Regions from separate parts of the Mycolicibacterium mageritense genome, predicted to be linked through region 3. Evidence: riboswitches for the same ligand, from Rfam matches in the RefSeq annotation. Region 3 holds a riboswitch; each other region holds the start of a gene.
What was found. A riboswitch is a leader RNA that binds a small molecule or an ion and turns the genes downstream of it on or off. The one in region 3 is predicted to bind thiamine pyrophosphate.

Region 1 (5,580 bases), 3.0 Mb from region 3:
TGCTTGGCGAAGGCCACCGCGTCGGGCACCGAACAGCCGTGTGCCAGCGCGCTCGCCGTGGCCGCCGCAAGGGTGTCGCCCGCACCGTGGTCATGGCCGGTGTCGATGCGTTCCGCGTCGAACTCGTGGAACTCGGTGCCGTCGAACAACAGGTCCGGGGCACGCGTCGAGGTCCGCAGGTGGCCGCCCTTGACCAGCGCCCATTTCGGGCCGAGCGCGTGCAGGGCCTTGGCGGCGTCACGCTGCGTCGCGGTGTCCACGACGTCGATACCGGTGAGCAACCGGACCTCGTCGAGGTTCGGAGTGACGAGCGTGGCGAGCGGAAACAGCCTGGTGCGCAGGGCATCCAGTGCGCTGGGATGCAGCAGCGGGTCACCGTGCATCGACGCGCACACCGGATCCACCACCAGCGGTGCGTCGAGGCTCAGCTGGTCCCACGTCTCGGCGACGGTCTCGATGATCGCCGACGACGCGAGCATGCCGGTCTTGGCGGCCTGCAACCCGATGTCGGAGGCCACGGCCTCGAGCTGGTCCGAGATCACGTCCAGCGGAACCTCGTGAAAACCCTTGACGCCCACGGAGTTCTGCACGGTCACCGCAGTCACGGTGACCAGGCCGTGCAGGCCGAGCATCGCGAACGTACGCATGTCGGCCTGGATGCCTGCACCGCCACCGGAATCCGACCCGGCGATGGTCATCACCCGGTGCGGCGTCTGGCCCGGCGGGGTCAGCGGAAGGAAATTCATGACGTTGCCAGTGGTAGATACACCCTGTTGCCGTGGTCGGCGAACTCCTGCGATTTCTCCGCCATGCCCTGCGCGATCTCGTCGGGCACTCCATTGGGGTAGGCATCCCGGATATCTTGGGTGATCCGCATCGAGCAGAACTTGGGCCCGCACATCGAGCAGAAGTGCGCGGTCTTGGCGGGTTCGGCCGGCAGCGTCTCGTCGTGGAACTCCCGGGCGGTGTCCGGATCCAGCGACAGTGCGAACTGGTCATGCCAGCGGAACTCGAAGCGCGCCTTGGACAACGCGTCGTCGCGTTCTTGGGCCCGTGGGTGGCCCTTGGCGAGGTCGGCGGCGTGTGCGGCGATCTTGTAGGCGATCACGCCGTCCTTGACGTCCTTGCGATCCGGCAGGCCCAGGTGTTCCTTGGGCGTGACGTAGCACAGCATCGCGGTGCCGGCCTGGGCGATGATCGCCGCGCCGATGGCCGACGTGATGTGGTCATAGGCCGGCGCGATGTCGGTCGCCAGCGGGCCCAGCGTGTAGAACGGGGCCTCTTCGCAGAGTTCCTCCTCCAGCCGCACGTTCTCGACGATCTTGTGCATCGGCACGTGGCCGGGGCCTTCGATCATCACCTGCACGCCATGGGACTTCGCGATCTTGGTGAGTTCACCGAGCGTACGCAGCTCGGCGAACTGGGCCTCGTCGTTGGCGTCGGCGATCGACCCGGGGCGCAGGCCGTCACCCAGGGAGAACGTCACGTCATAGCGGGCCAGGATCTCGCACAGTTCGTGGAAGTTGGTGTACAGGAACGACTCCTGATGATGCGCGAGGCACCAGGCCGCCATGATCGACCCGCCGCGGCTCACGATGCCGGTGACCCGGTTGACGGTCAGCGGGATGTAGCGCAGCAGCACGCCTGCGTGCACCGTCATGTAGTCGACGCCCTGCTCGCACTGCTCGATCACGGTGTCGCGGTAGAGCTCCCACGTCATCTTGGTGGGATCGCCGTTGACCTTCTCCAGCGCCTGGTAGATCGGCACGGTGCCGACCGGGACGGGGGAGTTGCGCAGGATCCACTCGCGGGTCTCATGGATGTTGCGGCCGGTGGACAGGTCCATGATGGTGTCGGCGCCCCAGCGGGTGGCCCACACCATCTTGTCGACCTCTTCACCGATGGAGCTGGTGACCGCCGAATTGCCGATGTTGGCATTGACTTTCACCGCGAACGCCTTGCCGATGATCATCGGCTCGCTCTCGGGGTGGTTGTGGTTGGCGGGGATCACGGCCCGGCCCCTGGCGACCTCGTCGCGCACAAGCTCCGGCGAAACCCCTTCGCGCGCAGCGATGAACGCCATCTCGGCGGTGATCTCGCCGGCACGTGCACGTTGCAGCTGGGTGCCGCGGTCGCGCACCACCCCTGGGCGGGGCGGCAGACCCTTGGTGAGGTCGATGGTGGCGTCCTCGTCGGTGTACGGACCCGAGGTGTCGTAGAGGTCGAGGTGCTCACCGTTGGTCAGATTGACCCTGCGGAACGGCACCCCGTCGACGTAGATCTTGGTGCTACCGGTGATGGGGCCGGTGGTCACGGAGGCGTCGACAACAACAGCACTGCTCATGAAAAATCTCCCTACGCCGGCATTACCCGGTCAGGTTCTTACGGTCGACGGGCCTACCCGTCCTCTCAGCGCGCTCGGTGCGCGCTCCCGCGTGGTTTGTTTCTGGCAGTGCCCAACCTAGCGCAGTCGGTACGGCCGGGGGAACCGGATTGCGGTTCCCAGTGAATTGCCAGGTGGCCCGGTGCGGCGGCACGAATTGCCGTTCGTTGATTTGCATAGCTAATATATGTGTTCTGGGTTGTGCGAACCCGACGACAGATCACGACAGGCTTGACTTCCACCGACATGACGGCAGATATGACGACGACTGGATCCGAAACCGACACCGCCACCGACACCGCTGCAGCCGAGACCGCGCGCCGACGCGTGCGCATGGATCACGACCACCCGCTGTACAAGTGGATCGCGCTGTCCAACACCACCCTCGGCACGTTGATGGCGACCATCAACGCCTCGATCGTGCTGATCTCACTGCCCGCGATCTTCCGCGGCATCGGGCTCAACCCGCTGGCGCCGGCCAACGTCAGCTACCTGCTGTGGATGCTCATGGGCTACCTCGTGGTGACCGCGGTGCTCGTGGTGCTGTTCGGCCGGCTCGGCGACATGTACGGCCGCGTCCGCATCTACAACCTCGGATTCGTGGTGTTCACGGTCGCCGCGATCGCACTGTCGATCGATCCGTTCGACCTCGGTGGCGGCGCGGTGTGGCTGATCGCCTGGCGCGTCGTGCAGGGCGTCGGCGGGGCGATGCTCATGGCGTCGTCGTCGGCGATCCTCACCGACGCGTTCCCCGCCAACCAGCGCGGCATGGCGCTCGGCGTCAACATGGTCGCCGCGGTCGCGGGTTCGTTCCTCGGACTGCTCATCGGTGGGGTGCTCTCCGAATGGGACTGGCGGGCCATCTTCTGGGTGGGTGTCCCGGTCGGCATCCTCGGCACCATCTGGAGCTACCGGTCGCTGCGTGAACTCGGGGTACGCAGCCCCGGCCGGCTGGACTGGGCGGGCACCCTGACGTTCGGCATCGGTCTGACGGTGCTGCTGACCGGCATCACGTACGGCATCCAGCCCTACGGCGACTCGACCACGGGCTGGACCAACCCATGGGTGCTGGGTTCGATCATCGGCGGAGTGCTGCTTCTGGTCGCGTTCTGTTTCATCGAGCTGCACGTCGAGCATCCGATGATGAACATCAGGCTCTTCCGCTCGGCCGCGTTCGGCATGGGCAACCTGGCGGGGCTGATGTCCTCGGTGGGACGCGGTGGCCTGCAGTTCATGCTCATCATCTGGTTGCAGGGCATTTGGCTGCCGCTGCACGGATACAGCTTCGAGTCGACACCGCTGTGGGCGGGCATCTACATGCTGCCGATGACCATCGGCTTCCTGGTGTCGGGCCCGTTGGCCGGGACGCTGTCAGACCGCTACGGCGCCCGCCCGTTCACCGTCGGCGGCATGCTGCTGATGGCCGTCACGTTCGTCGCCCTGGTGATGATCCCGGTCGACTTCAACTACTGGCTGTTCGCGGCCCTGGTGTTCCTCAATGGGCTCGGCGGCGGCATCTTCACCGCACCCAACACGGCCGCGATCATGTCATCGGTGCCCGCCGCCGAACGCGGTGCGGCGTCGGGCGTGCGGGCGACGTTCTTCAATGCGGGCTCGTCACTGTCGATCGGGATCTTCTTCTCGCTCATGATCATCGGACTGGCCGGAACCCTGCCCAGCGCGATGAGCGCCGGGTTGGAACAGCAAGGTGTCGCCCCCGCCGTGGCGCAGGACGTCGCGCAGCTGCCGCCGGTCGGCAGCCTTTTCGCGGCGTTCCTGGGCTACAACCCGATCGCCGAGCTGCTCGCACCGTCGCACGCGCTGCAGCAGCCCGGGGTCAACGCCGACGTGCTCACGGGTCAGGAGTTCTTCCCGCGGCTCATCACCGAGCCGTTCCACTCCGGGCTCACGGTGGTGTTCGTCGCCGCCGCGGTGATGATGGTGATCGGTGCGATCGCGTCGATGTTCAACGCGGGGCGCTACGGCACGGAGGCCGGAGCCGACAACGCGGCGTGACGCTCACTGATATCGCAGCGCCGCAACCGATTTGGTGAGTAGATCCTGTAGCACGTCGGCGTTGGCATCGCCCTGGACGACGACGGCCGTGGTCGGGCTGAGCGTGGCCACGAACGTGTAGCGGTCCATCGATCGGGTGGTCTGCTTGAGGTTGACGTTGAGATGGATCCGCACGCCCATGGTGTCGGCTCCGCTGATGTCCGGTCCGGCAATGCGCTCGACGGTGCCCTCCGCGACACCGGGTGACCGGACACTGACATGGTCGCAACCCGCGCCGACCTCGCTACGTGCCGGGGTCGGAGACTGGACTGCGATCACGGTGATGGGTTCGACGCCCTGCGCGTCGAGGCCTTCCGACCGGGCCCCCGCCGTCGCGGGCACCGGTTTGAGCATCGTGTCGCAGTGCGGGGGATCGAACGTGAACGGCATGGCGCCCGACAACCCGCCCAACTGGTCGACCTGTTCCTGCGTAAGGGTGATCGGGGGCAGCGGCTTCACCGTGTAGCCGGGCGGAAACTGGTTCTGCAGCTCGTGAATTCGGGTGATGTCGTAGCCGCCCGCGGGCTCGACCGCGGGCGCCGATGCGGCCGGTGAACTGCCGGTCGGTGCTTCCGGAGCGTCGGCGCCGCACCCGGAAACCGTCAGCGCCGTGAGCAACGCGACGAACCCGAGGCGCACCCAGCTGGACATCGGTCGAGACTAACCGGGTTCAGCCCGTCGCCGACGGGACGCCCCACGAGAACTGTGACGCCGCGATGTGCTGTGGTTCGAGATACCCGGGCACGCCGCTCACGGCGGTGGCGCTGGCGAGGTAGCCGCCGGGCTTGAGCGGGATCAGCTGGTCGTTGTTCGGGAAGGTCACCGAGAACGAGTCACCGTCGTGGACGTCGCGGGTCTCCAGGTAATGATTGGTGTGTGCGGCCCACCGGCCGTCGGGCTCCTGATTGGAAACCGACATCTCCATCTCGAACTGGATGGGTGTGCTGCCCAGGTTGGTCGTGCAGTTCGTGGCGTCCACCCGGCTGCCCACGTACTGCTGCCCGTTCACGTCGTAGATGAACGGCATGGCGACCGTGAAGGCACAGCCGACGAAGTGGACGTCGGCCTGCGCGTGCGGCACGGCAACCGTCGTCGCCGCACCGATGATCACCGTGCACACCAACCCGCGGACTGTGCTCATG
Region 2 (5,580 bases), 2.9 Mb from region 3:
TGTGCCAACTCCACAGTCACCTGAGCGCGAACCTCATCAAGTTTCGATACCTACCGGGTCTCGTACGGGCTGTGCCCAACTGTATAAAAGAATTCTAAGAGTTTCTCAGAGGCGCGGCCGCGGTTTGGGATCCACCGAATCGGTTCGTGTTCCTTATCCTGTACGGGTGCGTGGCGACGGGGACGGCTGGGTGGTATCCGACAGCGGTGCCCGGTTCTGGGGCCGCCACGGTGCGGCCGGTCTGCTGCTGCGCGCGCCGTGGCCGGACGGAAGTGCCGCGGTGCTCCTGCAACATCGGGCGCCATGGAGTCATCAGGGCGGCACCTGGGCGCTGCCGGGCGGTGCACGCGACAGTCACGAGACGCCCGAAGAGGCCGCGGTACGCGAAGCGCACGAGGAGGCCGGGTTGGCGGCCGAGCAGTTGAGTGTCCGGACCACCGTCATCACCGCCGAGGTGGTCGGGGCGGGCGGCACGCGCTGGACCTACACGACCGTCATCGCCGACGCGACCGAACTCCTGGAGACCGTGCCCAACCGCGAGAGCTCGGAGTTGCGCTGGGTCGCCGAGGACGAGGTGGCCGAGCTTCCGCTGCACCCCGGCTTCGCGGCCAGCTGGCCGCAGTTGCGGGACGTCACGGCCACCATCCCGCTGCGCGTCAACCGTTCGCGGTAAGCCGCGCCTTGAGCGCCGCGGCGGCCGCGCGGGGATCCTCGGCCGCGGTGATCGCGCGCACCACCACGATGCGCCGGGCCCCGGCGTCGAGCACCTCGGGCAGTCGCTGCTTGTCGATCCCGCCGATCGCGAACCACGGCTTGGCCGGGTTTCGTGCCGCCGCGTTCCGGACCAGGTCCAGGCCGGGCGCGTGGCGGCCGGGTTTGGTGGGGGTGGGCCAGCACGGCCCGACGCAGAAGTAATCGACCTCTTCTTCGATGGCCGCGGCGACCTGATCGGCATCGTGCGTGGACCGGCCGATCACCGGGCGCTCGCCGATGATGTCGCGCGCCACGTCGAGCGGCAGGTCGTCCTGGCCGAGGTGCAGCACGTCGGCGCCGGCCGCGCGCGCGATGTCGGCACGGTCGTTGACCGCCAGCAGCGCGCCGTGCCGACGCGCGGCATCGGCCAGCACCGCGAGCGCGTCCAGTTCCTGGCGCGCCTCCAGCGGGCCGAACTGCTGCTCCCCGGCCGAGCCCTTGTCCCGCAGCTGGATCAGATCCACCCCGCCGGCCAGCGCGGCGTCGGCGAATTCCGCCAGGTCACCGCGTTCGCGGCGAGCGTCGGTGCACAGGTACAGGCTGGCTTGCTGCAGGCGATCGGCGGGTTGCTCCACACCGCGACGCTATCGCGTGGCTGCCGAGTACCCTGGACTGGCAACGCGGGAGTCCCAGGCACGGGGGCTGAGAGTGGGCGTACGACCGGCCCTTACCGTCACACCTGATCCGGGTCATGCCGGCGAAGGGAGCTGAAATGGCGCGAACCATGGCCGTCGTCGGCGGCGGTGTCATCGGGCTGTCCGTGGCACGGCGTGCTGCCCTCGATGGCTGGACCGTGCGGCTGCATGCCGCGACCGAGCGCGGCGCATCGTGGGTGGCCGGCGGCATGCTGGCCCCGCACAGCGAGGGCTGGCCGGGCGAGGAACACCTGCTGCAGATCGGGCTGGAATCGCTCCGGCTGTGGCATTCGGGTTTCCTGGAGGGCCTGCCGCCCGACGTGGTGACGGCGCGGGAATCACTGGTGGTGGCGGTCGACCGGGCCGACGTCGCCGACCTGCGCACGGTCGCAGAATGGCTGGCCGGCCAGGGCCACCCCGTCGAGTTGACCACGGCCGCGCGTGATGTCGAGCCGCTGTTGGCGCAGGGCATCCGGCATGGGTTCCGGGCCACCACCGAGCTCGCGGTCGACAACCGCCGGGTGGTCGACGCGCTGGCCGAGCACTGCCGGCGGCTCGGCGTGTGCTGGGCGCCCGCGGTGTCGGAACTCGCCGAGGTGGACGACGCCGACACCGTGGTGATCGCCAACGGCATCGACGCGCCGAAACTCGTGCCGGGGCTCCCGGTGCGCCCCGTCAAGGGCGAGGTGTTGCGGCTGCGTTGGCGCAAGGGGTGTATGCCGGTGCCGCAGCGCGTGATTCGGGCCCGCGTACACGGCAGGCCCGTGTACCTGGTGCCGCGGGCCGACGGCGTCGTGGTGGGTGCCACGCAGTACGAGCACGGCCGGGACACCGCGCCCGTCGTGACCGGCGTGCGTGACCTGCTCGACGACGCGTGCACGATCATGCCTGCGCTGGGTGAGTACGAGCTCGCCGAGACCGCGGCAGGCCTGCGGCCCATGTCGCCCGACGGTGTGCCGATCGTCGAACGTGTCGACGCCCGCACCCTGGTGGCCGCGGGGCACGGCCGCAACGGATTTTTGTTGGCGCCGTGGACCGCAGAGCGGATCGCGGCTGAACTCGAGGTGAGCGTGGGAGCGAAATGATCACCATCACGGTCAATGACGAAATGGTCGAGGTGGATTCCCAGACCACCATCGCGAAGCTGCTGGAAAACCGCGGTTTTCCGGAAAAGGGCATCGCGGTCGCGCTGGACTGGTCGGTGCTGCCGCGGTCGGAATGGGATCGCACGCTGGCCGACGGCGCGCGCATCGAGGTCGTGACGGCGGTGCAGGGTGGCTGATTCCGTGCTCACCATCGGCGGCCGCGAGTTCGGTTCCCGCCTCATCATGGGAACCGGCGGGGCGCCGAACCTGGCAGTGCTGGAAGAAGCGCTGGTGGCGTCGGGCACCGAGCTGACCACGGTCGCGATGCGCCGCGTCGACGCCGAGACCGGCACCGGCGTGCTGGATCTGCTCAACCGGCTCGGCATTGCGGCCCTGCCCAACACCGCGGGTTGTCGCGGCGCGGCCGAGGCCGTGCTGACCGCGCAGCTGGCCCGCGAGGCGCTGGGCACCGATCTGGTCAAACTCGAGGTCATCGCCGACGAGCGCACCCTGCTGCCCGACGCCATCGAATTGGTGCGCGCCGCCGAGCAATTGGTGGACGACGGATTCGTCGTGCTGCCCTACACCAACGACGACCCGGTGCTGGCCCGGCGGCTGGAGGACACCGGATGCGCGGCCGTCATGCCGCTGGGCGCGCCGATCGGCACCGGGCTCGGCATCTCCAACCCGCACAACATCGAGATGATCGTCGAGGCGGCGGGTGTGCCGGTGATCCTCGACGCAGGCATCGGCACCGCGTCCGACGCCGCGCTCGCGATGGAGTTGGGTTGCGACGCAGTGCTGCTGGCCTCGGCCGTCACGCGCGCCGCCGACCCGCCGACCATGGCCGCGGCGATGGCGGCCGCCGTGACCGCGGGCTACCTGGCGCGCCAGGCCGGGCGGATTCCCAAACGCTTCTGGGCGCAGGCGTCGAGCCCGTCGTTGCTTTGAGTCTGCTGCGGTGGTGTTCGCCACTCGCCTTTTCAGACCTTGGTGGCAGAGTCAATCGTGGTCATGAGGGTGCTCGGCGGGTGTGGCGGTGACGCTCACGGCCGAACATGGCAATACTGGACGGCGATGATCGAACTAGCCGGGCTGACCAAGCTCTACGGAACCCACCGCGCCGTCGACGATCTGACCTGCTCGGTCGAACCGGGGGTGGTCACCGGCTTTCTCGGACCCAACGGTGCAGGCAAGACCACCACCATGCGGTTGATCCTGGGCCTGGACCACCCGACCTCGGGCACCGCGACCATCGACGGCAAGGCCTACCGCGAGCTGCGCGACCCACTGCGGACCGTCGGTGCGCTGCTCGACGCGCGGCAGGCGCACCCGAACCGCAGCGCCCGCAACCACCTCCGCTGGATCGCTGCGGCCAACCGGATCGACTCCACGCGGGTCGACGAGGTGCTCGACATGGTCGGGCTCGAATCGGTGGGGGATCGCACCGCGGGCACACTGTCGCTCGGCATGAGCCAACGGCTCGGCATCGCGGCAGCGCTGTTGGGTGACCCGCCGGTGCTGCTGTTCGACGAACCGGTCAACGGTCTGGACCCGGAGGGCATCCACTGGGTGCGCACCTTGATGCGCAAACTGGCCGCCGAAGGCCGCACGGTGTTCGTGTCCAGCCACCTGCTGGCCGAGATGGCCAACACCGCCGACCGATTGGTGGTGATCGGGCAGGGCAAGCTGATCGCCTCGACCACGGTCGAGGAGTTCGTCAAGGGCTCCGCGGCCGACACGGTCCGGGTGCGCAGCCCGCAACTCGAAACCCTCGCGCAGGTGCTGTCCGACGCCGGACTGCAGGCCGAAACGGACGGCGACACGATGACCGTGCACGGCGTCGCGATCGAGGTGATCGGTGAGTTGGCCGCGCGCAACGCCATCACCCTGCACGAGCTCAGTGCGCGGCAGGGATCGCTGGAGGAGGCGTACTTGAAACTCACCGATGACGCCGTCGACTACCGGGCGGCCCAGTGAGCGCGCTGGCGGCGCTCGACGCCGAACGCATCAAGCTGTCCACCACCCGCTCGCCGCTGTGGTCGGTGCTCGGTGTCGCGGTCATCAGTCTCGCGGTGGCGGCCCTGCAGGGTTGGTCGGCCTACAGCGCGGCTTCGCTGCCACCGGAGAAAGCCGCCTTGGGTGTCGCGGTGTTCGGGGTGCCGGTGTTGATGGTGCTGTCCTCGATGACCATGACGGGCGAATACCGCAGTGGGCTGGTCCGCACCACATTCCTGGCCACGCCCAACCGCACCGTCGTGCTGATCGCAAAAGCCGTTGTGGCGGCGGCGTTTTCCTCGCTGTGCGCGGCTGTGATGGTGATCGTCGCGGTGCTGGCGGCCCGCGTGATCGCCGAACCCACCGCAGGAACTCAGCTGTCCCTGGCCAACCCGGCGGTCTGGCAGGTGGCGGGCGGCTTTGCGCTCTACGCCGCGTTGGCCGCGGTGCTCGGGGTGGCCGTCGGTGCGCTCGTGCGGTTCGCGGCCGGGGCGGTCGCCGTACTGCTGCTGTGGCCACTGGTCGCCGAGCCGCTCTTGGCCAACATGCCGAATTCCGGTCCGCGGACGGGGCCGTGGCTGCCGTTCGTCAACATGTTCTCGTTCCTCGACGTGGAATGGCTGTTCCCGACGTACGCGATGCCATGGGGCGTCGTCGGCTCGTTGGTGTACTTCATGGTGATCGTCGCGGTCGTGTTCGTCGCCGCCGCTGTGGTGCTGAACAAGCGCGACGCGTGAGGGGTCGGCACGGCGTCAATTGCGGAGGAACCGCCGAACCCATTCGTACCAGGATTGCATTCCCGCGCCGGTCCGCGCGCTCACCGGCAAGACTTCCGCGGTGGGATTGACCTCGCGGATGTGGGCCATGTAGCGATCCAGGTCCGCGTCGAGATAGGGGACGAGATCGATCTTGTTGAGCAGCACCAGGTCCACAGAGCGGAACATCACCGGGTACTTCAAAGGCTTGTCTTCGCCTTCGGTGACCGAGTACACCATGGCTTTCGCATGCTCACCCACGTCGAACTCCGCAGGGCAGACCAGGTTGCCGACGTTCTCGATCACCACCAGGTCGAGGCCGGCAAGGTCGAGTCCTTGCAGTGCGCGATTGAC
Region 3 (5,580 bases):
GCAGGCCGACGAGGCGCATACCGGCCAGCGCTCCGACCACGAAGCGCGCGGGCAGCCGGAGCACCTGTCCCAGCCCGTCGGCGAGCTCGGTCGCCTGAACGTCGGCGAAGAGCAACACCGATGGCAGCGCGATCGCCAGGACACGCAGGAACATCGCCAATGCGAGTTGGACCGAGCCTTCGCTGACGTTGATCAGCAGGAAATGCCAGTACACGGTGCCGCGGACCTCGCCGTAGAGCAGGTTGGTCAGCGCGGTCAACGCCGCCGCGACCGTGACCAGTCCACCGCGAACCACCAACGGCCGCAGCCGAACTCCGAGCGCCAGAAACAGTGGAATCTCCAGCACCAGCGCCGTCAGCGCCGACACCCAGTCCACGCTCAAGACGAGCGCCAGCGCGATGACGGCTGCCGTGATCAGCTTGGCGACGGGGTTCACAGTTCGATCCGCTCGTCGGCCAGGGCGTCGACGAAGTCGGCGTCGTGGGTGATCGCGACGACGGCGGTGCCGTCATCGGCAATCTCGGCGAGCAGCCGGAGCAGCTCCTCCCATGTACGGCGGTCCTGCCCGAAGGTCGGCTCGTCGAGGACGATGACGCGTGGCCGCGTGATGAGGACCGTCGCTACCGACAGACGCCGCTTCTCGCCACCGGACAACGTGTAAGGGTTGCGGTCGGCGAGGTGGTCCAGCCGCAGCCTGGACAACAAGTCCTCGCCGAGCGCGGTATCGCGTTTGAGTGCCCGTGCGCCGAGGGATATCTCGTCGCGCACCGAGCCCGTGAGGAACTGGTGTTCGGGATCCTGGAACACGCTCGCGATGCGGGTGAGTAGTTCTTTGGATCGCCACCGGGCCGGTTCGCGGTTCTTGGCGGACGGGGCGAAGTTCGGCAGCGCGGTGAGGGTGCCGCCGCGGGGTGGCAGCAGGCCACCCAACGTGAGCGCAAGCGTCGACTTGCCCGAACCGTTGGGCCCGGTGACGGCAGTGACTCGGCCCGAAGCGATTTCGAAGTCGAGCGCCTCACGCACGGGCGGTGCCGACCGGTACCCCACGGCCAGCTTCTCGGCCGTCAGCAACGGCTCGGTCGCGGTCCGGTGCCGAACCAGTTGGGGGACAGGCGTGTCGGGAACCCAGATCCCGGCGTGCACAAGGTGGTCGTGTTGGGCATGGACCGTGGATTCCGGTGGTCCGTCCGCGACGACGCTGCCGTCGGCGCCCAACACGACGACCCGATCGATGACGGGTAGCCAGACGCCCGTGCGATGTTCGACGACGACGACGGTGGCGCCCGTCAGCTCTGCTGCGGCTGCGACAGCGTCACGGACCTCGATCACGCCGGCCGGGTCGAGGTTGGCCGTGGGTTCGTCGAGCAGGATCAGACCCGGATTCATCGCGAGGACGCCCGCGAGCGCCAGCCGCTGCTTCTGTCCACCCGACAGTTGGGAAGTATCTTGCTGGACAGGAAGATTCAGCCCCACCGAGCGCAGCGCGTCGTGCACGCGTGGCCAGATCTGCGTGCGGGGTACAGCGAAGTTCTCCATGCCGAATGCCACGTCGTCGCCGACGCGGGACAGGATCACCTGCGAGTCGGGATCCTGCAGCACCATGCCGATGCGTCGGCGTTGCTCACTCGGACGTGCGTCGTCGACCAGGATTCGGCCTGACTCGTGGCCCTCGTCAGAACTGCCCAGCAGACCGGCCATGCCGTGCAGCAGTGTCGATTTCCCCGATCCCGACGCGCCCAGCAGCAGTACCCGCTCACCGGGAGCGATCGTAAGGTCCAGATCGCGTACCGCCCAACGACTTTGCCCGGCGTGTTGCCAGCCCCAGCCTTCCGCTCGGACCCTGGCGCCCACCGGGCTCATTGCGGTGCGGAGCTGGGAACCGCTCTCCCCGAATCGAACCGGCTCAACGCACCGGTCTTCGCCAGTGCCTTGACCACGTACCACGACAGCACGCCGGCGATGACCGTGCCGGAGACGATCGCCGACACCGTGTAGATCGCGGCGAACGCCGTCGTCGACCCCGGGTACCACAGGATCAGGTCGTTGATCGCGAGCGCCAGGCCCGCTGCCGCGCCCGCAAGAGCGGCCACCGGAAGGTTCCACCGCCGGTACAAGAAGATCGCGAAGACCAGCTCGGCGCCCAGGCCCTGCACGAGGCCCGACTCGATGGTCAACACACCCCACTGGTTGCCGACGAGCGCAGAGACCGTGGCCGCGACCACCTCGCCATACAGCGCGGCGCCCGGCTTGTGGATCACCAGCGCGGTGAGGACACCGGCGAACAGCCAGCCACCCCCGGCCAGGGCCTGCAGCCCCGGCAGCAGCGCGGTGAGCGGAGCTGTCAGCGGGTTGGAAGCGATGTTCCAGAACACGAAAACCAGACCTGCGGCCACCGCGAGCACGCTGGCCACCACGATGTCGACAACTCGCCAACGCATCATGATCATCTCCCTACGCCGGCATTACCCGGACAGGTTCGTACGGTCGACGGCCGTTAGCCGTCCTCTCAGCGCACTCGCTGTGCACTCCCGTGTGTTTGTTGTGCTTCAAAGCTAGAGCAGACGGGTCAACGCTCGCTACGCCGGGTTACCGGTCCACTGCCAGCCCTGCGCGGTGTCGGTGACGACGTAGTCGGCCGCGGTCCGCGGCGCGTACCGGGCGATGTACTCGACTTCCTGGGCCGCCCACCGATCCCAGTGGGGCCGGTAGGTGTCGCCGTCGCGGGCCAGGGCCCGCTCCTTGCGGAGGTCATCGGGCGCGTCCACCCAGATGCCGAGATCGGCCAGTGCCCGGTTGGCGGCGGTCAGGGCCCCGACGCCCTCGACGATCAACCGTTGGTCGGGGGCCACCGTGCCCCATCCGTCCGGGGCGCTGGTCGACCAGTTCCAGCGTTGCCACCGTCCCGGCCTGCCGGCGGCGCGCGGCTCCAGCAGTTCGCTGCGCACGTGGTCGACGGTCCAGACCAGGCCGTCCCAGCCGGGGTAGATGTCGTCGAGGCGCACCAGCGTGGCCGACGGCAACCGCCGCAGCAGCTCGTCGGCCAGCACCGACTTGCCTGACCCCGAACGGCCGTCGATCAGCACCGTGGCGGCGTCGGCGGCCGCCAGTTCGCACACCCGATCAGGGATCGTCCACGCACCGGTCATCGCCCGCGATCGTAGCGGCGCGTGGCACTCGGCCTACCCGCGCTTTCCTGGTCGTTGCGCCTTCGCGATGAACCGGATGATGAGAGCCGCCACGACGATCAACAGGAACGGTCCGTAATACTCCGGGTAGGTGATTCCGCGGCGCCAGTAGGCGATGAAGAACGTGAACCAGATGATGTAGCTTCCGGTGAGGTGCAGTCGCTTCCACGTCGCGTATCGCATCCGCTTGGCGACGCGGTCGAACGACGTGATGGTCAAGGCGATGAGGAAGACATATCCGATGGTGTCGAGGACGTAGACACCGCGCGGCGTGTGTTCGACGCCCGCCTCGAATCGCTGCGTGTTGAGAACGACTGTGGCGACGATGCAGGCCGCGTGCACGACGTGCGATCCGGCGAAGGCCACACCGAGGTAGCGCCGGTTACGGCGAATCCACTTGGTGGTGGCGGTCGGCCATAGCTGGTACAGCGACGACGCGGTGAACGCAAGCAGGAACAAGATGGCCGACGTGCGAGCGGTGATGCGGATGCCGAGGTTGGCGCCGTTCGCCCCGCCGACGGCAGTCGCTGCGATGGCGGTGATGATCGCGACCGCGATGATCAGGATCCACGTCAACCGCCAGCCGTTCAGTGCGGCGGCCATTCGCTGACCCACGCTGGAGGGGCGAGCGTCGGTCGAGTAGTCGGTGATGGTCATGCAGCCAGTCGACCAGCGCCACATCATCTAGTCCAATGAACGTTTGTAATCCAAGCCATCTATGAAGTTGATGATCGCTTGTTCAGGTGAAGTCCATCGGCGTCCACTGCAGCGCCGACTCCCAATCGGTGCTCCCGGTCGCCCAGCCCCACAACACCCGTTGGGCCAGTTGACGATCCGCCGTCACCGCGCCGTAGTGGTGGTCGGGGCCGCCGCGGCGATGCTCGACCTCCACCAGCTCGCCCGGCGTGAATCTGGATTGGATGTAGTGGTGGTCACGGCGTTCGATGATGACCCACGGATTCTCAGGGTGGGGATGGTCGAACAGTTCCGCCAGCAGCCCAGGGCTGAGGTACGGCACGTCGTGTCCGTCGCCGAGCTGCGTGGTGATCCTGATGTGACCCCGCGGGTCGTAGAGCCGGCCGACTTGCGGATCGTAGAGGCCGAACCCGTGATCGCGGGTCAGCTCCAGCATCGCGGCCCGGTTCTCGGGTATCGACCAGATCGAAGTCGGTACCACCGCGCCCCTGGCGTCACCGTCGAGGGGTGCCACGCTGAGAAACCCTGATTCGTCGTCGTTTTGGTAGCCGTACTTTGCGTTCAGTTCATCGATGAACCGTTGCACGGAGTCCGGGACCGACGTGTCCGGCTGCTCGCACATCGCGTTGTGCAGGGACAGCGCCTCTTCATGGGTGCCGATCAGTTCGGGGATCAGCACGGTGAAGTCGTAGCTCACTCGCGGGCTCCTTGTGGCGGTTGGCCCGCCACCCCGACAGGCCCAGGCTCACGACGCTACGCGGCGTCCTTGTCCTTCTTGGGTGCCGAGTCTTTCTTGGCCGTTGTGTCCTTCTTCGGTGACGACTTCGGGGCGGCATCCTTGACCGCCTTCTCGACCTTGCCGGCGGCATCCTTGACGGTGTTCTGCACCTTGTCGATGGTGGCCTGAACCGACTTCTTGACGGGGTTGCTCGGATCGGCAGCGTGACGGCCCTGCTTCGGCGTGGCCTTGAGCGACTCGGTGACCTTCTTCAAACCCTTGGACAGCTCGCTATCCTTGACGGACTCCTGGTCCAGGCCAAGGGCTTTCGCGGCATCCTTGAGTGGTGTCGGCTTCTTGGTGCCGGTTGCGGTCTTGTCGTCGTTCTCGTCGGCGTCGCTGACCACGTTGAGCGTGCGCAACGGCTTGTCGAGCGACGGCAGCGAATTGATCTTCGGCGACTGGCCTGTGCTGAGCGCGTTCACCGTGCTGGGCAGGTCGACGTTCTGTTGTTTGATTCCTGCGCGCGTGTCGTCGACGGCGGTGTTGACCTGGCCTGTGACGCCGTCCATCGCCTTGGCGAACGGCCGAAGGATGTTCTCGCCGCCGTCGAAGACGGGGTTCAGGCCCGTCTGCACCTGACTGAGGACATCGCGCAGCGCGTGCGCGACCGCGAGGCTGGCGGCGTTGTGGTAGACGGCGTCACCGATGTCTGCACCGCCGAGGACGAGTTCTTGCTTCTCGGGCGAGAGGAGATTGGCCTTGAGGCCGTTGATGGTGGCGTTGAACAGAGCCTGCGGAACCTGCAGGCTCTGCTCGTTGGTGATCGGGCTCTTCCAGATCTCCGCCTGCACCCCGCCCATGTCGAAACCACGGGTGAACGTCGGAATCCCGTTGTTCTCTTCGAGATTCACGTCCTGATAGCCCAGCGCGACAAGCTGCGTCAGCGCATCCTCGAACGACGAGCTGACCGGTGTGGTG

Region 1: another riboswitch for thiamine pyrophosphate. It lies ahead of thiC (phosphomethylpyrimidine synthase ThiC); the one in region 3 lies ahead of G6N67_RS04220 (ECF transporter S component).
Region 2: another riboswitch for thiamine pyrophosphate. It lies ahead of thiO (glycine oxidase ThiO); the one in region 3 lies ahead of G6N67_RS04220 (ECF transporter S component).

The regions. Positions count from the first base shown of each region.
Region 1 covers NZ_AP022567.1:3,823,558-3,829,137, forward strand. Annotated here, with positions in the region: gene thiD (bifunctional hydroxymethylpyrimidine kinase/phosphomethylpyrimidine kinase) at 1-746, opposite strand, end outside; gene thiC (phosphomethylpyrimidine synthase ThiC) at 743-2,344, opposite strand; TPP riboswitch at 2,336-2,445, opposite strand; gene G6N67_RS18355 (MFS transporter) at 2,642-4,399, shown strand; gene G6N67_RS18360 (DUF5642 family protein) at 4,403-5,089, opposite strand; gene G6N67_RS18365 (hypothetical protein) at 5,109-5,579, opposite strand.
Region 2 covers NZ_AP022567.1:3,720,439-3,726,018, forward strand. Annotated here, with positions in the region: gene glnX (protein kinase G-activating protein GlnX) at 1-20, opposite strand, end outside; gene G6N67_RS17830 (NUDIX hydrolase) at 167-673, shown strand; gene thiE (thiamine phosphate synthase) at 657-1,328, opposite strand; TPP riboswitch at 1,364-1,476, shown strand; gene thiO (glycine oxidase ThiO) at 1,466-2,473, shown strand; gene thiS (sulfur carrier protein ThiS) at 2,470-2,670, shown strand; gene thiG (thiazole synthase) at 2,663-3,424, shown strand; gene G6N67_RS17855 (ABC transporter ATP-binding protein) at 3,551-4,453, shown strand; gene G6N67_RS17860 (ABC transporter permease) at 4,450-5,208, shown strand; gene hypB (hydrogenase nickel incorporation protein HypB) at 5,224-5,580, opposite strand, start outside.
Region 3 covers NZ_AP022567.1:864,814-870,393, reverse strand. Annotated here, with positions in the region: gene G6N67_RS04230 (energy-coupling factor transporter transmembrane component T family protein) at 1-436, opposite strand, end outside; gene G6N67_RS04225 (ABC transporter ATP-binding protein) at 433-1,860, opposite strand; gene G6N67_RS04220 (ECF transporter S component) at 1,857-2,441, opposite strand; TPP riboswitch at 2,432-2,541, opposite strand; gene G6N67_RS04215 (nucleoside/nucleotide kinase family protein) at 2,577-3,146, opposite strand; gene G6N67_RS04210 (hypothetical protein) at 3,180-3,842, opposite strand; gene G6N67_RS04205 (hypothetical protein) at 3,925-4,578, opposite strand; gene G6N67_RS04200 (PE-PPE domain-containing protein) at 4,635-5,580, opposite strand, start outside.